Regions from separate parts of the Undibacterium sp. TJN19 genome, predicted to be linked through region 1. Evidence: riboswitches for the same ligand, from Rfam matches in the RefSeq annotation. Region 1 holds a riboswitch; the other holds the start of a gene.
The links. A riboswitch is a leader RNA that binds a small molecule or an ion and turns the genes downstream of it on or off. The one in region 1 is predicted to bind cobalamin.
Positions count from the first base shown of each region.

Region 2: it holds a riboswitch for cobalamin, as region 1 does, so the genes downstream of both, ACO0LH_RS21305 (CoA-acylating methylmalonate-semialdehyde dehydrogenase) here and ACO0LH_RS24530 (TonB-dependent receptor domain-containing protein) in region 1, are expected to answer to the same signal.

Region 1 covers NZ_JBMPPL010000012.1:144,178-151,467, forward strand. The annotation lists gene ACO0LH_RS24500 (IclR family transcriptional regulator) at 1-665, opposite strand, end outside; gene ACO0LH_RS24505 (diacylglycerol kinase) at 901-1,299, shown strand; gene cobT (nicotinate-nucleotide--dimethylbenzimidazole phosphoribosyltransferase) at 1,398-2,429, shown strand; gene ACO0LH_RS24515 (adenosylcobinamide-GDP ribazoletransferase) at 2,474-3,241, shown strand; gene ACO0LH_RS24520 (histidine phosphatase family protein) at 3,244-3,789, shown strand; gene ACO0LH_RS24525 (PilZ domain-containing protein) at 3,795-4,283, shown strand; cobalamin riboswitch at 4,397-4,627, shown strand; gene ACO0LH_RS24530 (TonB-dependent receptor domain-containing protein) at 4,788-6,671, shown strand; gene ACO0LH_RS24535 (FecCD family ABC transporter permease) at 6,871-7,290, shown strand, end outside.
Region 2 covers NZ_JBMPPL010000009.1:64,396-71,685, forward strand. The annotation lists gene mmsB (3-hydroxyisobutyrate dehydrogenase) at 1-200, opposite strand, end outside; gene ACO0LH_RS21290 (enoyl-CoA hydratase/isomerase family protein) at 365-1,543, opposite strand; gene ACO0LH_RS21295 (enoyl-CoA hydratase) at 1,540-2,340, opposite strand; gene ACO0LH_RS21300 (acyl-CoA dehydrogenase family protein) at 2,337-3,497, opposite strand; gene ACO0LH_RS21305 (CoA-acylating methylmalonate-semialdehyde dehydrogenase) at 3,508-5,019, opposite strand; cobalamin riboswitch at 5,323-5,543, opposite strand; gene ACO0LH_RS21310 (hypothetical protein) at 6,015-6,992, shown strand; gene metE (5-methyltetrahydropteroyltriglutamate--homocysteine S-methyltransferase) at 7,194-7,290, opposite strand, start outside.

The DNA of each region.
Region 1 (7,290 bases):
ATCATCTTGCCGCTGTCATCATGAATGCCTGCGGCCATGCAGCGTACACCCAGTTCCAGTTCTTCATTGTCCCTGGCATACCCATTTTCACGTACGGCTGCCAGTTCTTTTTCCAGTTTATTGAGATCCGTGATCGAATTCTTGTTGTGTCCGGCCAGACCGGTACGGGTAGCGTAGGCACGTATTGCCTTGGGCTCATCGAGCGACAAAAATAGTTTACCCGTAGAGGTCAGGTGTAGTGGTGCCCTGCCACCAATCGCACGCACCACTTGCATGCCTGAGCGTTCAGAAAAAGCCCGGTCGATATAGACAATTTCGTCACCCTGGCGTACTGAGAGGTTGATGGTCTGGTTAGTCTGGCGATGCAGGGCGCGCATGAATTCCAGCGCGGCTTCACGCACGTTCAGGCGGCTTTTGACGATGTTGCCCAGCTCCAGCAAGCGCATGCCCAGTCGGTAAGAACCGGTGTCTGCACGGTCGACAAAGCGCGTAATCACCATGTCGTTCAAAATTCTATGGGCAGTAGAAGGGTGCAGGCCTGTGACAATCGCCAGCTCTTTCAGACTGACAGGGTCCTGGTAACGCGAAAGCGCATCGAGCAAAGACACCATGCGCTCTATGACCTGGATGGACGTCTTGTCTGAATTAGTGGAATCGTTTTTCATATGGTGGTTGGTGCGCTGCAATATCCTTGTTATACCATAATGTGAAATTGCCGTCACTGCTTCGTCACCAAAATACCGCAAGCCAGTAGTGCATTTTTACGAGGCCGTACGACATTAAATCAGCTTACGGCAGGCAAATTTGCTTGTCTGATCATTATTGTCCTGTAAAATCCGCCTCCAGAATGCAAGCGCGCTGGTTTGCCTGCATGTGTATTTAAGGCTAAAGGAATCAAAGATGTCTGAAAAAGAACAAGCTGTCAGCGAATTTAAAAGTAAAAGTGGTCTGCGTCGTATTTTTTCGGCATTTTTCTACTCCATAGACGGTTTTCGGTCAGCCTGGAAAAATGAGCATGCTTTTCGCCAGGAACTGGTATTGGTCGTCATTGGCGCTGTTATTGCCCTGATATTGCCTGTATCAGCTTTTGAAAAGCTGATGATGATCGCTGTACTGATGTTGATATTGGTGGTGGAGTTGATCAATTCGGCGATAGAGGCCGTGGTTGACCGGGTTTCACTCGAACGTCATACACTGTCAAAAAATGCCAAGGATTTCGGCAGCGCCGCAGTCTTGCTGACACTATTGATCGCGGTCGCAACCTGGACGGTGATTTTGCTGGACAGGTTTTATTACTAATCCGCATAACAAGCTGACTTTATATAGTTGGCGCAGGCCTGCTTTTTGCCGGCCGTTTTTCTTTGCATAGCAAAGTCAACCATATCAGACCTGAACACATGACAACAATCTTCAGCACCAGCAATCTCTCCCTTGAAGCCGAACTGGCTGCTGCCATTAATAATAAGACCAAGCCTCTCGGCAGTCTGGGCCGGCTGGAACAATTGGCAGCGCAGATTGGCCTGATACAGCAAACCACCAAGCCTGTCTTGCAGGCTCCGGCAATCATTATCTTTGCAGGCGATCACGGTGTAGTGGCAGAAGGTGTTTCAGCGTTCCCGCAAGACGTGACCTGGCAGATGGTGGAAAATTTTCTGGCAGATGGGGCCGCCATCAATGTGTTTGCCCGCCAGAACGGCATCGCATTGCATATTGTTGATGCTGGTGTGAATCATGAATTTGGCACACGTGAAAAATTGCAGAACAAGAAAGTGGCCAACGGTACACGCAATTTTGCTCAAGAACCAGCGATGACGTCTGAGCAATGCCAGGCCGCGATGCAAAATGGCCGCGATCTGGTTGCCAGCTTGGCAGGCAATGTGCTGGGTTTTGGTGAAATGGGCATCGGTAATACCACAGCCGCTGCGGCTATCATGCATAAACTGACTGGCATAGCGGTAGCTGATTGCGTTGGTGCCGGCACAGGTTTGTCGAAAGAAGGCATATCCCATAAACAGGCTGTCATAGAAAAGGCTGTGGCCTTGCATGCCGGTATACACAAGCCGGAAGAAGTGCTGGCAACTTTTGGTGGATTCGAAATCGCCAGCATGGTGGGTGCCATGCTGGCAGCCGCAGAGCGCCGCATGGTCTTGCTGATTGACGGTTTCATTGTCACCAGTGCCGTGCTGGTCGCGGCAAAAATAGAACCGGCAATTCTGGACTACTGTGTATTTTCGCATCAGTCTGATGAAAGCGGTCATGCCAGGATGTTGCAGGCATTGCAGGTCAAACCGGTCTTGCAACTGGATTTGCGTCTGGGCGAGGGCACTGGTGCCGCACTGGTTTATCCCATGTTATTGGCGGCAGTCAATTTCCTGAACCAGATGGCGACATTTGCATCTGCCCAGGTCAGCGAAAAGAGCAGCGACTGAAATCATTCTTGTTCAATGTTGCTCAATGCTTCGGAAAGCCTGTTTTGCAACAAATACGTTTATTCTTTATTGCTTTGCAGTTTTTTACGCGTATCCCCGTACCGCGCTGGGTGGGGTTTGATCCCGCGTGGCTGCATCAGGCGTCACGTTATTTTCCGGCGGTAGGCTGGGTGGTGGCTGCGGTGTGTTCTGCCGTGTATCTGCTGGTTTTGCAATGGTGGCCGCAAACAGTCGCAGTCATCCTGTCCGCAATAGCCGGCATCATGCTGACTGGTGCATTTCATGAAGATGGTTTTGCCGATGTCTGCGATGGCTTCGGTGGTGGCATGACACCTGAACGCGTACTCGACATCATGAGGGATTCACGCGTTGGTGCCTATGGTGCGATAGGCATATGCCTGTTGCTGGTACTGAAGCTGAGCCTGCTGATCAATTTACCTGCCGAGATGACAGTGCCAGCCTTGCTGATTGCCCATCCCTTGTCCAGGCTTGCCTCTTGTTGCCTGATCTGGCGCATGGATTATGCCCGCCATGAAGGCAAGGCCAAACCGCTGGCGCAGGAAATGAGTCATGCAGAATTTCTGATCTCCTTTCTGACCGTGTTATTGCCGATAAACGTGGTCTTGTATTTTTTTCCCATCGCTATATTTAACCTGCTGATGGCACTCGTTCTCATGATAGCTTTGAGCTGGTGGATGGCCAGGATGTTCCAGCGCAAGATAGGCGGATATACCGGTGATTGCCTGGGCGCTGTGCAGCAAGTCAGTGAAGTGGCTATCTATATGGGTTTGCTTGCCTCACAGGCAGTCTGATCATGCTTTTGCATTTGCTCAGACATACCCGGCCCCTGATCGGCAGTGGCATATGCTATGGGCAATCTGATATTGCCGTATCCGAGACTGATTGCATGCAACTGGCCATGGATGTGCAACCCCAACTGAATGTCGGCATACCTGTGTTTTCCAGCCCTTTACAACGTTGCGCGCAGCTTGCACGGCAATTCAGTGATGTACCGGTTTTCGATGCACGCTTGAAGGAGCTCAATTTTGGAAACTGGGAAATGCAGGAGTGGGATCATATTCCGCGTGCAGAAATCGATGCCTGGGCGCTTGCACAGGCGACTTACCGGCCAGGTGGCGCCGAATCTGCGGTCGAGTTTGCGCAAAGGATAATTTTGTGGCTGGAAGACCTGCGCTTGCAGCAGATACCTGAAGCATTGATAGTCAGTCATGCAGGCAGCATGCGTATGATATTGGCTTGGGAAAATGGCATGCAGGCACAAGAACTTGCAGAAAAAACTTGTCAGCGGCAGCAGAATTTCGCGTTTGGCGAATATGTGAAATATATTGTATTCAGGTAATATTCTTGCTTGCTCGTGGAAAATTGCTTTATATTGTTCCTGTGGTTTGTCCTGATTTTTGCAGAAAACCAAGATTTCGGGCCTGTAAATACCGCATTTATCAACTTTATTTATCAACTTTACTTATCAATTTTTATTCGCAATCAAACATGATGGAACTGAGGAGATCACCACGTATCAACGTTACCTGGCGCTCTGGCATTAAATTGTCGGATGGCAGGTTAGCGATGGCCAAGGTGATCAACATCTCCTCAGATGGATTGTTATTGCACTGTTCAGAAAATCTCGTGGCCATGCGGGTTTATCCCATGATGATAGAAATCCCGAGAATTGATAAGCTGAATGAAATTTTCAAAGTGGCCTGTAAAGGCACGATAAGGCATTCAGTGCTAAGCGGTGATGTTTACCGTGTTGGCGTCCAGCTGTCAGAAATGTCAAGCCTGCATGCCGAACTGGTGGATGCCTGGATTAACAAGATAGCCGCCATCAGTTAATTGCTTGCCTATCAGGCAATTCATCACGAAATTCATCAAACAATCCACAAGTCAGCTTATGACTGGTATTACTGAACAGTTTCCCCTTTACTTGCCCTGACCCCCATCTGTCTATAGAATGGCGGGGTTTTGGTGCTCGCGGTTATGTTCATAACCGCGGTTAAACGGGAAACACGATGTTTAGCAAACGTGTGCTGCCCCCGCAACGGTGTACAAATTGCTGTGATCCATGATCTGTCCCGGCTCACAGCAAGCCATTTTCCAATACCACTGTGCTGTGTGCATGGGAAGGTCAGATGGTGATATTTGTCAGCCCGGATACCGGCCAGAATAAGTGAAGTAATACGGACGGGGAAATTTCGTGATAGCAGGGCGCAGCGATATGGCGCCATCTTCTTTATCAAACCGCGGGTTTAGCGCGGCATTGACGATAATCACTTTCTGTTGCTTTGTCCAATGTAGCCTGCGGGGACGTCGGCTGCGTGTACTAATTTTCTGAAAATCATGACATCTGCATTCAAACCGCTCGCCGTCAGCCTGGCATTGGCTGCCGCATTCCCTTCCTATTCCGCATTGGCACAAACTGCTTCAACGACATCGCTTGCTTCTGCTTCCAGCGTGGTCATTACCGCTGGTCGTCAGGAACAAGCAGCCAAAGATGTATTGGCTGACAATGTTGTCATTACTGCTGAAGAAATTGCCAAATCCGGTGCAGCTTCCATTGTGGATTTGCTGCAAAAGCAACGCGGTATAGAAATTGCACGCAACGGCGGCCCAGGCACGACTTCGTCCGTGTTCATCCGTGGCGGCAATAATGCACAGAATGTTGTGTTGATTGATGGCGTGCGTATAGGTTCTTCCACCACCGGTGGTGCGACCTGGTCATCTATTCCCCTGTCGCAGGTCGATCATATTGAAATCGTGTATGGCCCCTTGTCGAGCCTGTATGGTGCTGATGCCATGGGTGGCGTAATACAAATCTTTACCAGGAAGGGTACAGGCGTCATATCGCCAACTATTTCTGCTGGCGTTGGCAGTTATGGCACACGCAAATTGCAAGCAGGTATCACCGGTTCCGTTGCTGACAATCTGAGCCTGAGCCTGAATGCTGGCCATGAAGAAAGCACAGGGTTTTCTGCTTCCAAGCCTGGCGCAGGCACATTCACTTATAACCCGGATAAAGACGGTTACAAGATGGATAGCATCAATGGCCGTCTGGTATGGGAAATCAGCAAGGGTTATGAATTGGGTACCAGCGTCTTGCATAGCCGCAATAATGCACAGTTTGATGCAGGTACGGCACAAGATGACCGTAGTATCGGAACACTGGAAACCATTGCGGTTTTCGGACGTGCCAAATTGACGGATATCTGGTCTGCGTCACTGCAATACGCCAGAGCAACTGACAAGAGTTATACCGATGCATCCTATGGCCAGAGCCAGATTGATACGCGTCAGGATAGCCTGAACTTTCAGAATAACATCCGTATCGGTAAAGACATATTGCAATTGATCGCAGAAACGCGTGATGAAAATGTGGATTCCGTTTCGGGTGGTATCGCGACAAAGGGTATCAATGGCACGAAACGTACAACCAATTCTTTTGCCGCATCGTATGTATTCAAACAAGATGCACATCTGGCCAGTGCCAGCATACGTAATGACCGTAGCTCGCAATATGGTTCCAACACCACTGGCAGCATCGCTTACGGTTATCGTGTGACCGATGCCCTGCGTGTGAACGCCAGTTATGGCAGCAGTTTCCGTGCACCGAGTTTCAATGAATTGTATTACCCAGGTTTTGGCATCGCCAGCAACAAGCCTGAAAAAGCCAAAAATGCAGAGATCGGGGTGTATTTCGAGCAGGGCGATAGCCAGGTCAGTGCCGTGTATTACCAGAACAAGGCAACCGATTTGCTGGTCAGCACCAATGTTTGCCCTGTTGAACAGATAACTCACCCTTATGGCTGTTCTTATAACGTCAACAAGGCAACCCTGTCTGGCCTGAGCGTGGGTGCGTCTACCCGCTTTGCTGACCTGACATTACGTGCTTCCGTTGATATCCAGGACCCAAAAGATGACACGACAGGTTTGCGTCTGGCACGCCGTTCCAAACAGCACGGTACACTGGCTGCTGAATATGCGTGGGCAGGTGCAAAATTTGGCGTGGAAAGCATTTTCTCTGGCGATCGCTTTGATGATGTCGCAAACAAGAAAGTGCTGGATTCTTATAATCTGCTGAACCTGTACGCAACTTATGATGTGGCAAAAAATACCACCGTCATTGCACGCTGGAACAATGCCCTGAACAAGGATTATGAACTGGCGAAGAACTACACGACACCAGGTTCCAATGTGTTTGTAGGCATCAACTACGGCTTCAAATAAAAAAACTGCTTAAGCGAGTGTATGGCGCTTAATCCATGATTTTTTGAAGACGCTGTTTCAAGCGTCGTGACCGGCTTGCTGATTTGAAGGATTGGCAAGCCGGTGTTGATTTATCATCGTGGTTCGGAAACGTGCACCGTCGATGCTGCATGTCACGTATTTCGTTTTCTTTTATCTGACCAGTAAAACCAGGGCGACAATGTCTTTTTTTTCCATGCAGGGTTCCAGTCAGGCTCCGGTGATGCTGGTGGCGCGGCGTGCCAGCCTGGTATTGCCGGCTTTGTTTTGCTTGGCCATTGCCAGTATCTTTTTTGCCTGTATTACAGGTTCAGTTTCCCTGACATTTGCCGAATTGTGGCAAGCGCTGATCGAATTGCTGCATGGGCAACCCAGCACATTGGCAGGCAGCCTGCTTGAATTGCGCTTGGGCCGTGCACTCACCGGTTTTGTGACTGGTGGAACGCTCGCCTTGTCTGGCGTCATGATGCAGGCCCTGTTGCGCAATCCGCTGGCAGACCCGTATGTGCTGGGCATATCTGGCGGTGCATCTGTCGGTGCCTTGGCGACCATTCTGTTTTTCGGGGCCTTCTGGCTGGTGGATGTTGCTGCTTTTGCCGGT
Region 2 (7,290 bases), on a different contig from region 1:
ATGCTGATAACAACATCGGCACCCTCGATGGCTTGCCTGGCATTACTGGCGGCCAGAGCACCGGCATCTGCCAGTGTCTTCAGGGAGACAGGCGAGAGATCGAAGACGGTGAGCGAATAGCCTGCCTTGAGCAGGTTAAGAGCCATGGGCGCGCCCATGTTGCCAAGGCCGATGAAGGCGATTTTTGTTTGATTTGACATGATGGTTGATCTCCTTTTTTTTGATTCTGTCCCTTCAAGCGAAGGGGCTTTAAAATATGGATATGCTGGTCTGATTATGGATTGTCTGATGTGTCCCTCCCCTTCAAAGAGAAGGGTTAGAGTGAAGCTGGTTTTTTTTGCAAATCGAAGAAAGGAAAATAATTTCAAGCAGCTTGTCTTTGTAATTCCTCAACACTACCCAAATCCCCTAGCGGATGCTGCCCTGCCGCCCATGGACTCGTGAAATACCTCTCCCCGTCCTGAACTTGTAAGTCGTCCAAACTATCCGGCAACCATTGCGGCTTCTGGTCTTTGTCCATGATCAATGCGCGTATTCCCTCGACAAAATCATGGTTTTGCGCACAGACAAGCGCCGCTATTAACTCCATACGAAAGACTTCTGCCAGCGACAAATACTTGCCTCTTGCCTGCAATGCATGCGCCAGCCATACTGAAGTCGGGCTGCCTTTTTGCAGACTGCTGACAGCTTTTTGCAGCCAGGGATATTCTTCCTGCTGCGCAGCATCGACTGCAAGTATTTGCGCTACGATGGTGGGCAAATCAGGCGCACTACACAATCGGTTGATGAGGTCAAAGTTGTTGCGCAAAGGGCCTGCTGTGTCACTGGATTCGGCTGCAAACGCAGACAAGACCTGGCTGAGTCGCTGATGGTTCTGGTCAGCGTGATTACTCCACTTAGTGCACTGCAAAGCCGTCAGTACATCCGCCTTGCTGGCTTGTGGCAAAACCTCATCGGCCAATTTTACAAACAAGGCATCGCTGGCATTGATACTGGCACCTGTCAGTGCCAGAAAAAGCCCCAGCTTGCCCGGCATGCGACTCAGGAACCACGTACCACCGACATCGGGGAACAGGCCTATGGCAATTTCCGGCATCGCCAGCCTGGATTTCTCTGTTACTACACGATGACTGGCGCCTGCCATCAAACCGATGCCGCCACCCATGACGATGCCATGTCCCCAGCATAAAATAGGTTTGGCGTACGTATGGACCAGGTAGTCGAGACGGTATTCCTGTGCAAAAAAATCCAGTGCGTAAGGATTCGCCAGTACATCACCAGCCCGCTCTGACGTATGGTGGCTGCGCATGCTGGCATACAAGTTCTGCAAATCGCCACCTGCACAAAATGCTTTTTCGCCTGCTGCCTGCAAAATAACGATGGCAATTGCCGGATCAGTTTTCCATGCCTGCAATTGCGCCGCCAGCAATTGCACCATGTTCATGGAAAGGGCATTCAGGGTTTTCTCAGTATTCAGGGTAGCGACACCCAATTGCCGGCCATCTGCGGTTGCCAGCGTGCTGAACAAGACTGGCGCTGTCATGCGTTGCTCCATACCGGCTGACGTTTTTCCAGGAAAGCGGCAACACCTTCTTTTTGGTCTGCGGTATCAAACAAACCCAGAAATGCCTCACGTTCTTGCGGCAATACAGCGGCCAAGGGTTGCTTGCGTGCGCCCTGTATCAACTGTTTGCATGCCTTGACACTGACAGGACTTTGCTTGCCAGCCTGTTTTGCCAGTGCCAGTGCACGATCAAGTGCCCCGCCAGTCGCCACCACCTCTTCCACCAGACCTATGCGTAGCGCTGTGGCGGCATCGATACGTTCACCGCACAAGATCAGGCGTTTGGCCCATCCTTCTCCCACCAGCCAGGCCAGGTTTTGCGTGCCGCCTGCACAAGGCAGCAGGCCGACTGTGGCTTCTGGCAAAGCCATTTGCGCCTGCGATTCTGCAATACGCAGATCACAGGCCAGGGCACATTCCAGTCCACCGCCCATTGCATAGCCATTGATGGCAGCAATCGATACGCCACGGAACTGGCTCAGGGTTTCAAATGCTTCGCCAAAGCGTCGTGCCATGTCCAGTGCCACTGCCTTGTCACCATCGGCAAATAATTTCAGATCGGCGCCGGCGGAAAAGAACTTTTGCCCCTCACCTGTGACGACCAGGCTGTAGATTGCCGGGTTGGCATTGAGGTCATGCACCAGTCGCGTCAGGGCCTGCAAACCCGCTGAGGTCCAGGTATTGGCGGGTGGGTTGGCAATCGTCAGCAAGGCCGTGTTGCCGATGACTTCACATTGCAGGTTGGTGTAGCCAGTGTATTGTGTGGCGTTACTCATAAAAACTCCTCATTCGTAGTTTGACTTAGCATGTGGCGAGCCACGATGACACGCATGATTTCATTGGTGCCTTCCAGTATCTGGTGGACCCTGACATCGCGTAAAAAACGCTCTAGTGGATATTCACGGATATAGCCATAGCCACCGTGGATTTGCAGTGCTTCATTGCAAACAGTAAAACCGGTATCGGTCGCCAGTCGCTTGGCCATGGCGCAATACACAGATGCATTCGGCGCCTTGCTGTCGAGTTTGCTGGCAGCCAGGCGCACCATCTGGCGTGCGGCCACCAGTTCGGTTTGCATATCTGCCAATTTGAATTGCAGTACCTGAAAATCGGCCAGTTTCTTTTGAAACTGCATGCGTTCATTCATATAGGTTTGCGCGCTATTGAGTGCTGATTGCGCAGCACCGATGGAACAGGTAGCGATATTGATACGCCCCCCATCAAGGCCACGCATGGCAATGCGAAAACCCTCTCCTTCTCTTCCCAGCAAATGGGAACGGGGTATGCATACCTGATCAAAATTGACCGTACGAGTGGGCTGGCTGTTCCAACCCATCTTGTCTTCTTTCTTGCCATAGCTGATGCCAGGCAGGTTTGCCGGTACCGCAAAAGCAGAAATACCATCCGCACCCTCACCACCTGTACGTGCCATCACTACCAGCATATCGGTCGCCCCGGCACCGGATATAAATGCCTTGCTGCCATTAAGTACATAGTTGTCTCCGTCCAGTCGGGCGCTGGTGCGCAGTGAAGCTGCGTCCGACCCTGAACCTGCTTCAGTCAGGCAATACGAAGCCAGTTTTTTACCGGTTGCCAGCAAGGGTACCCAGTCATTTTGCACCTGTGTTGCCCCCCAGTGGGCAATCATCCAGCTTGCCATGTTGTGTATGGTGATATAAGCCGTGGTTGATGGACAGGCACGTGCCAGCTCTTCAAACACAATTGCCGCATCCAGCCTTGTCAGCCCCAAACCACCCAGGTCTTCTGGCACGTACATGCCGCAAAAACCCAGCTCGCCGGCATGGGCGATGACATCCAGCGGAAACATGGATGTCGCATCCCAATGCGCAGCTTGTGCCGCCATTTCATGGGCGGCAAAATGTCGGGCAGATTGCTGGTAGGCTCGCTGGTCTTCAGTTAATTCGAAGTCCATGACGATTTCCTTACTTGAGCGAGATAGTCGTATTCACCTTGCCAGCTGTTACGCTGTCATCAAACCAGCGTGCCGTAATCGTCTTGGTCTGGGTATAAAACTGGATAACCTGTTTGCCGTAAGGCCCCAGGTCACCAAGTTTGGATGCGCGTGAGCCAGTAAAGGAAAACAGCGGGACAGGTACGGGGATAGGTACGTTGATGCCGATCTGTCCGACATCGATATCTTCTTCAAAAGTGCGTGCAGCAGCGCCAGACTGCGTGAACAGGGCCGTACCATTGCCGTTGGGGTTGGCATTGATGATGGCAATGGCTTCGGTCAGGCTATTGGCACTGACTAGACACAGTACCGGGCCAAAAATTTCTTCTTCATAGATGCGCATGCCTGGTTTGACACCACCAAATACGGTAGGGCCAACGAAATTACCGGATTCATAGCCCGGCACATGAGGCTGTCTGCCATCAAGCAATAATTCAGCCCCTTCGCTGACACCTTGCGCAATCAGGCGCTCTACCCTCTCCTTTGCCGTGCAGGAAATGACAGGGCCAATATCCGTATTGGCCTCTGCACCCGCATTGATTTTCAGGCTGCGCGCTTTGTCCAGCAATTCTGGCACCCATTCTTGCGCCGCACCGACCAATATCACCACCGACAAGGCCATGCACCGCTGCCCGGCTGCACCAAAAGCAGCGCCAGCGAGATTGTTCAAGGTTTGTTCTTTATTCGCATCAGGTAATACGATGGCATGATTTTTTGCACCCATCATGCACTGCGCCCGTTTGCCTGCCAGCGTAGCGCGTTGATACACATGCGTACCCACGCGGGTAGAGCCGACGAAAGACACGGCCTTGATATCGGGGTGATCGCAAATCGCATTCACCACATCTTCGCCGCCATGCACAACATTCAAGACGCCAGGTGGGATACCGGCCTGCAAGGCCAGCTCAACCAGACGCATGGTGACCATGGGGTCTTGCTCTGAGGGTTTCAGGATAAAGGTATTACCACAGGCAATCGCCATCGGGAACATCCACAGCGGTATCATCGCCGGAAAGTTGAAAGGCGTGATGCCGGCACAAACCCCTAAGGGCTGGTTCAGCGTATAAGTATCAACGCCGCTGGCGACATTATTGGCGATCTCACCCATTTGCAGGTTGCCGATATTGGCCGCATGCTCGACCACCTCAAGGCCGCGGAAGATATCGCCTTCTGCATCGGCCAGGGTCTTGCCCTGTTCGGCTGTCAGCAATGCAGCCAGCTCCGCCATGTTTTCACGTATCAGCTGCTGGTATTTCAAGAAGATGCGGGCGCGAGTACCGATGGCAGTTTTGCGCCAGGTCTTGAACGCTGTCTTGGCGCTTTCTACAGCAGCCTGCATTTCTGCATCGGTAGCAAATGGCACATGCGCCAACACCTGCTGCGTTGCCGGATTAATGACGTTACGCCATTGCGTGGCTTTGGATTCGACTAATTCACCGTTGATGATGAGCTTGACGGTAGGAACCTGGGAGAGAATTGTCATGATGTCTTGCCTGTACTTTCCTGATTGCGCACGGACACACGGCGGAAACTCGTCCGCAACATAAGCCGTACTGATGCCTGAAAACAGCATGCACATACAGTTCATATATGCATGCTGGCCATGGACGCGACCATGCAAACGCATAGTGCGCATCCGCCACGCACCTTCCGTACGTGACCAGACCCAAGGAAAAAAAGAGAAAGAATTGTCAGAAGCTGATGTGCGCCAAACCTGATAACCAGGCTAAGAAAACCAGTTATCCAGACACAATGCATCGCTTCAAACACAGCCTTCCGCAATGTTTTCCGTAAAGATCAACAGGCCGGTATCCGGGCTTGCAAGTCTTGTTACATCGCCTTCCCAGTCATGCATGACCAGTGGCGTCGATGATGTAACCGCACTCACTTACCGTTGCGGAGGCAGCAGGGGCTTGGTCGCTGGCTTCTGACTGGCCAGCGACGACCACTTTCCCGTTTAACGCTACTCAAGAAAATGAGCAGCGCACCTGTTATTTTTAGAATAGCACAGGAATTGACGTTAACGTAAACGTTAATTGGTGAAAAAAATTCAAGAGGTGCTTTAGCGCAGGATTAAGCATGGTTGAACTTGTCGGTCAATTACAAAAATAACAGCGTCATTCCAACCTGCTTTTAGCTGGAATAAAATCAATGAGGACTTACACAAAATTGACCCGGCAAGACATCAGCGACGCAGGCAGTGCTTTTTATTACGGCGAGAAGCAACGTAGCTGCGGTTTTGCGCAAGCCCTATCAGCTTTGACGCGCGACAGAGCGACTATCAAAGTCAAACCGTCAGTACAAGTCCACTTACACTTTGTTGCGCATTAATATAAAACACGCAATTAATTGATTGACATGGTTTTTACGGTCATGCACCATCATCCGGCTTAAAGCAGCAATTGTGCTCTGTCTTCATGCCTGGGCATGTGGATATGCGGCTTTGTTCATCCACTCTATTCAACTTCATTTGCTTACATGAAAAAATCAACTACCTCTGGCGCTGTTCGTTTATTGTCATCAAGTCTGGCATTGTCTTGTCTGGTAGCACCTGTGCTGGCGGCGGACTATAGTCCCTATCCCAAGGCCGGTATTTATGATGCCAGCGATAAAGGTTTTGAGCGTTTGCTGACGGTAAAACCTGACGGCAAATTCACACTGGAAGTTTCTGAGAAAGGCAAGGCGGGCAATTTACGCAGCGGGTCCGGGGAAGGTAAATTATCCGATGCGCCTGGCGGCTGGAACTTTAGCGAGGGACGTTGCACTATGACCTTGAAACGCGCTGCTGGTGGCATGCAATTGCATGTAGAGGCATGTGCAGGTTCCTGGGGCGATGTTCCCTTTGATGGTAAATATGCGTTCCAGGGTGAAGAAGTTGCTGCGGCTCCTGTCAAACCAGCATTAGTTGCTACACCAGCGCCCAAAGCAGCTGCGCCAGCTCCTGTCGCAAGCACTATGCCCGCCCCTGCTGCTGAGCCCGCTGGAGCGGCCACAACGCCCACCAGCACGATGTCACTGTCGCGCAAGGAATGGAAAGATAAATGGGGCCAGGTTACGGCCGAATTCATCACTGGCCACCTTGTGCAGGTATTGGCACAACGGTCCAGTGACACCCCGACAGGCCCAGGAATTGATCATTATTCAAATGCGGCAGTTATTGTCGATACCATTAACGACTATGAAAAGGCCACTGCTGCAGAGATGGCAAAACCGCCTTTGAAACAGTACGCACTTCCTTTGCCGGTTGTCACAGCCAAAGAAGGCGTGAAATTTGAAACTGAATGCAGTTATGGCAAATCTGCCATGGCCTTTGTAATCAGTGTCGACAGTTATGGAAAAGGGAATATTCTCACCCGCAAGCGGTTCAGCGCCTGGATGCTGGATAGCAAGCTGCAACTGACTGAAGTCAAGCCTGCCAGCAAGGTCAAATGCCCACAAACAAGCGCGTTCTATTGAAGGCACTTGCAAGCTATCATAAAAATTTGATCGGACACTGAAATGATGCTGCGTAGATTTGCCGGAAAATTTGCTCTCAATTTTCCAATCGCTCAACACCATCGTTCAGCGTCCATCTCTCATGGTGCAAGCTAAAAGGCACATTCTCACAATAAAGTGAAAATGTGCCTTACATCAATCATGCCAATTGAATAAACGCGATCAACAACAATCCTGATGCTCTTCATCCGCCGTTACAGTCGCCCGCAGCAATTTGGCGGCTTGCACCATGTTTTCCAGTGCTGCGATGGTTTCTGGC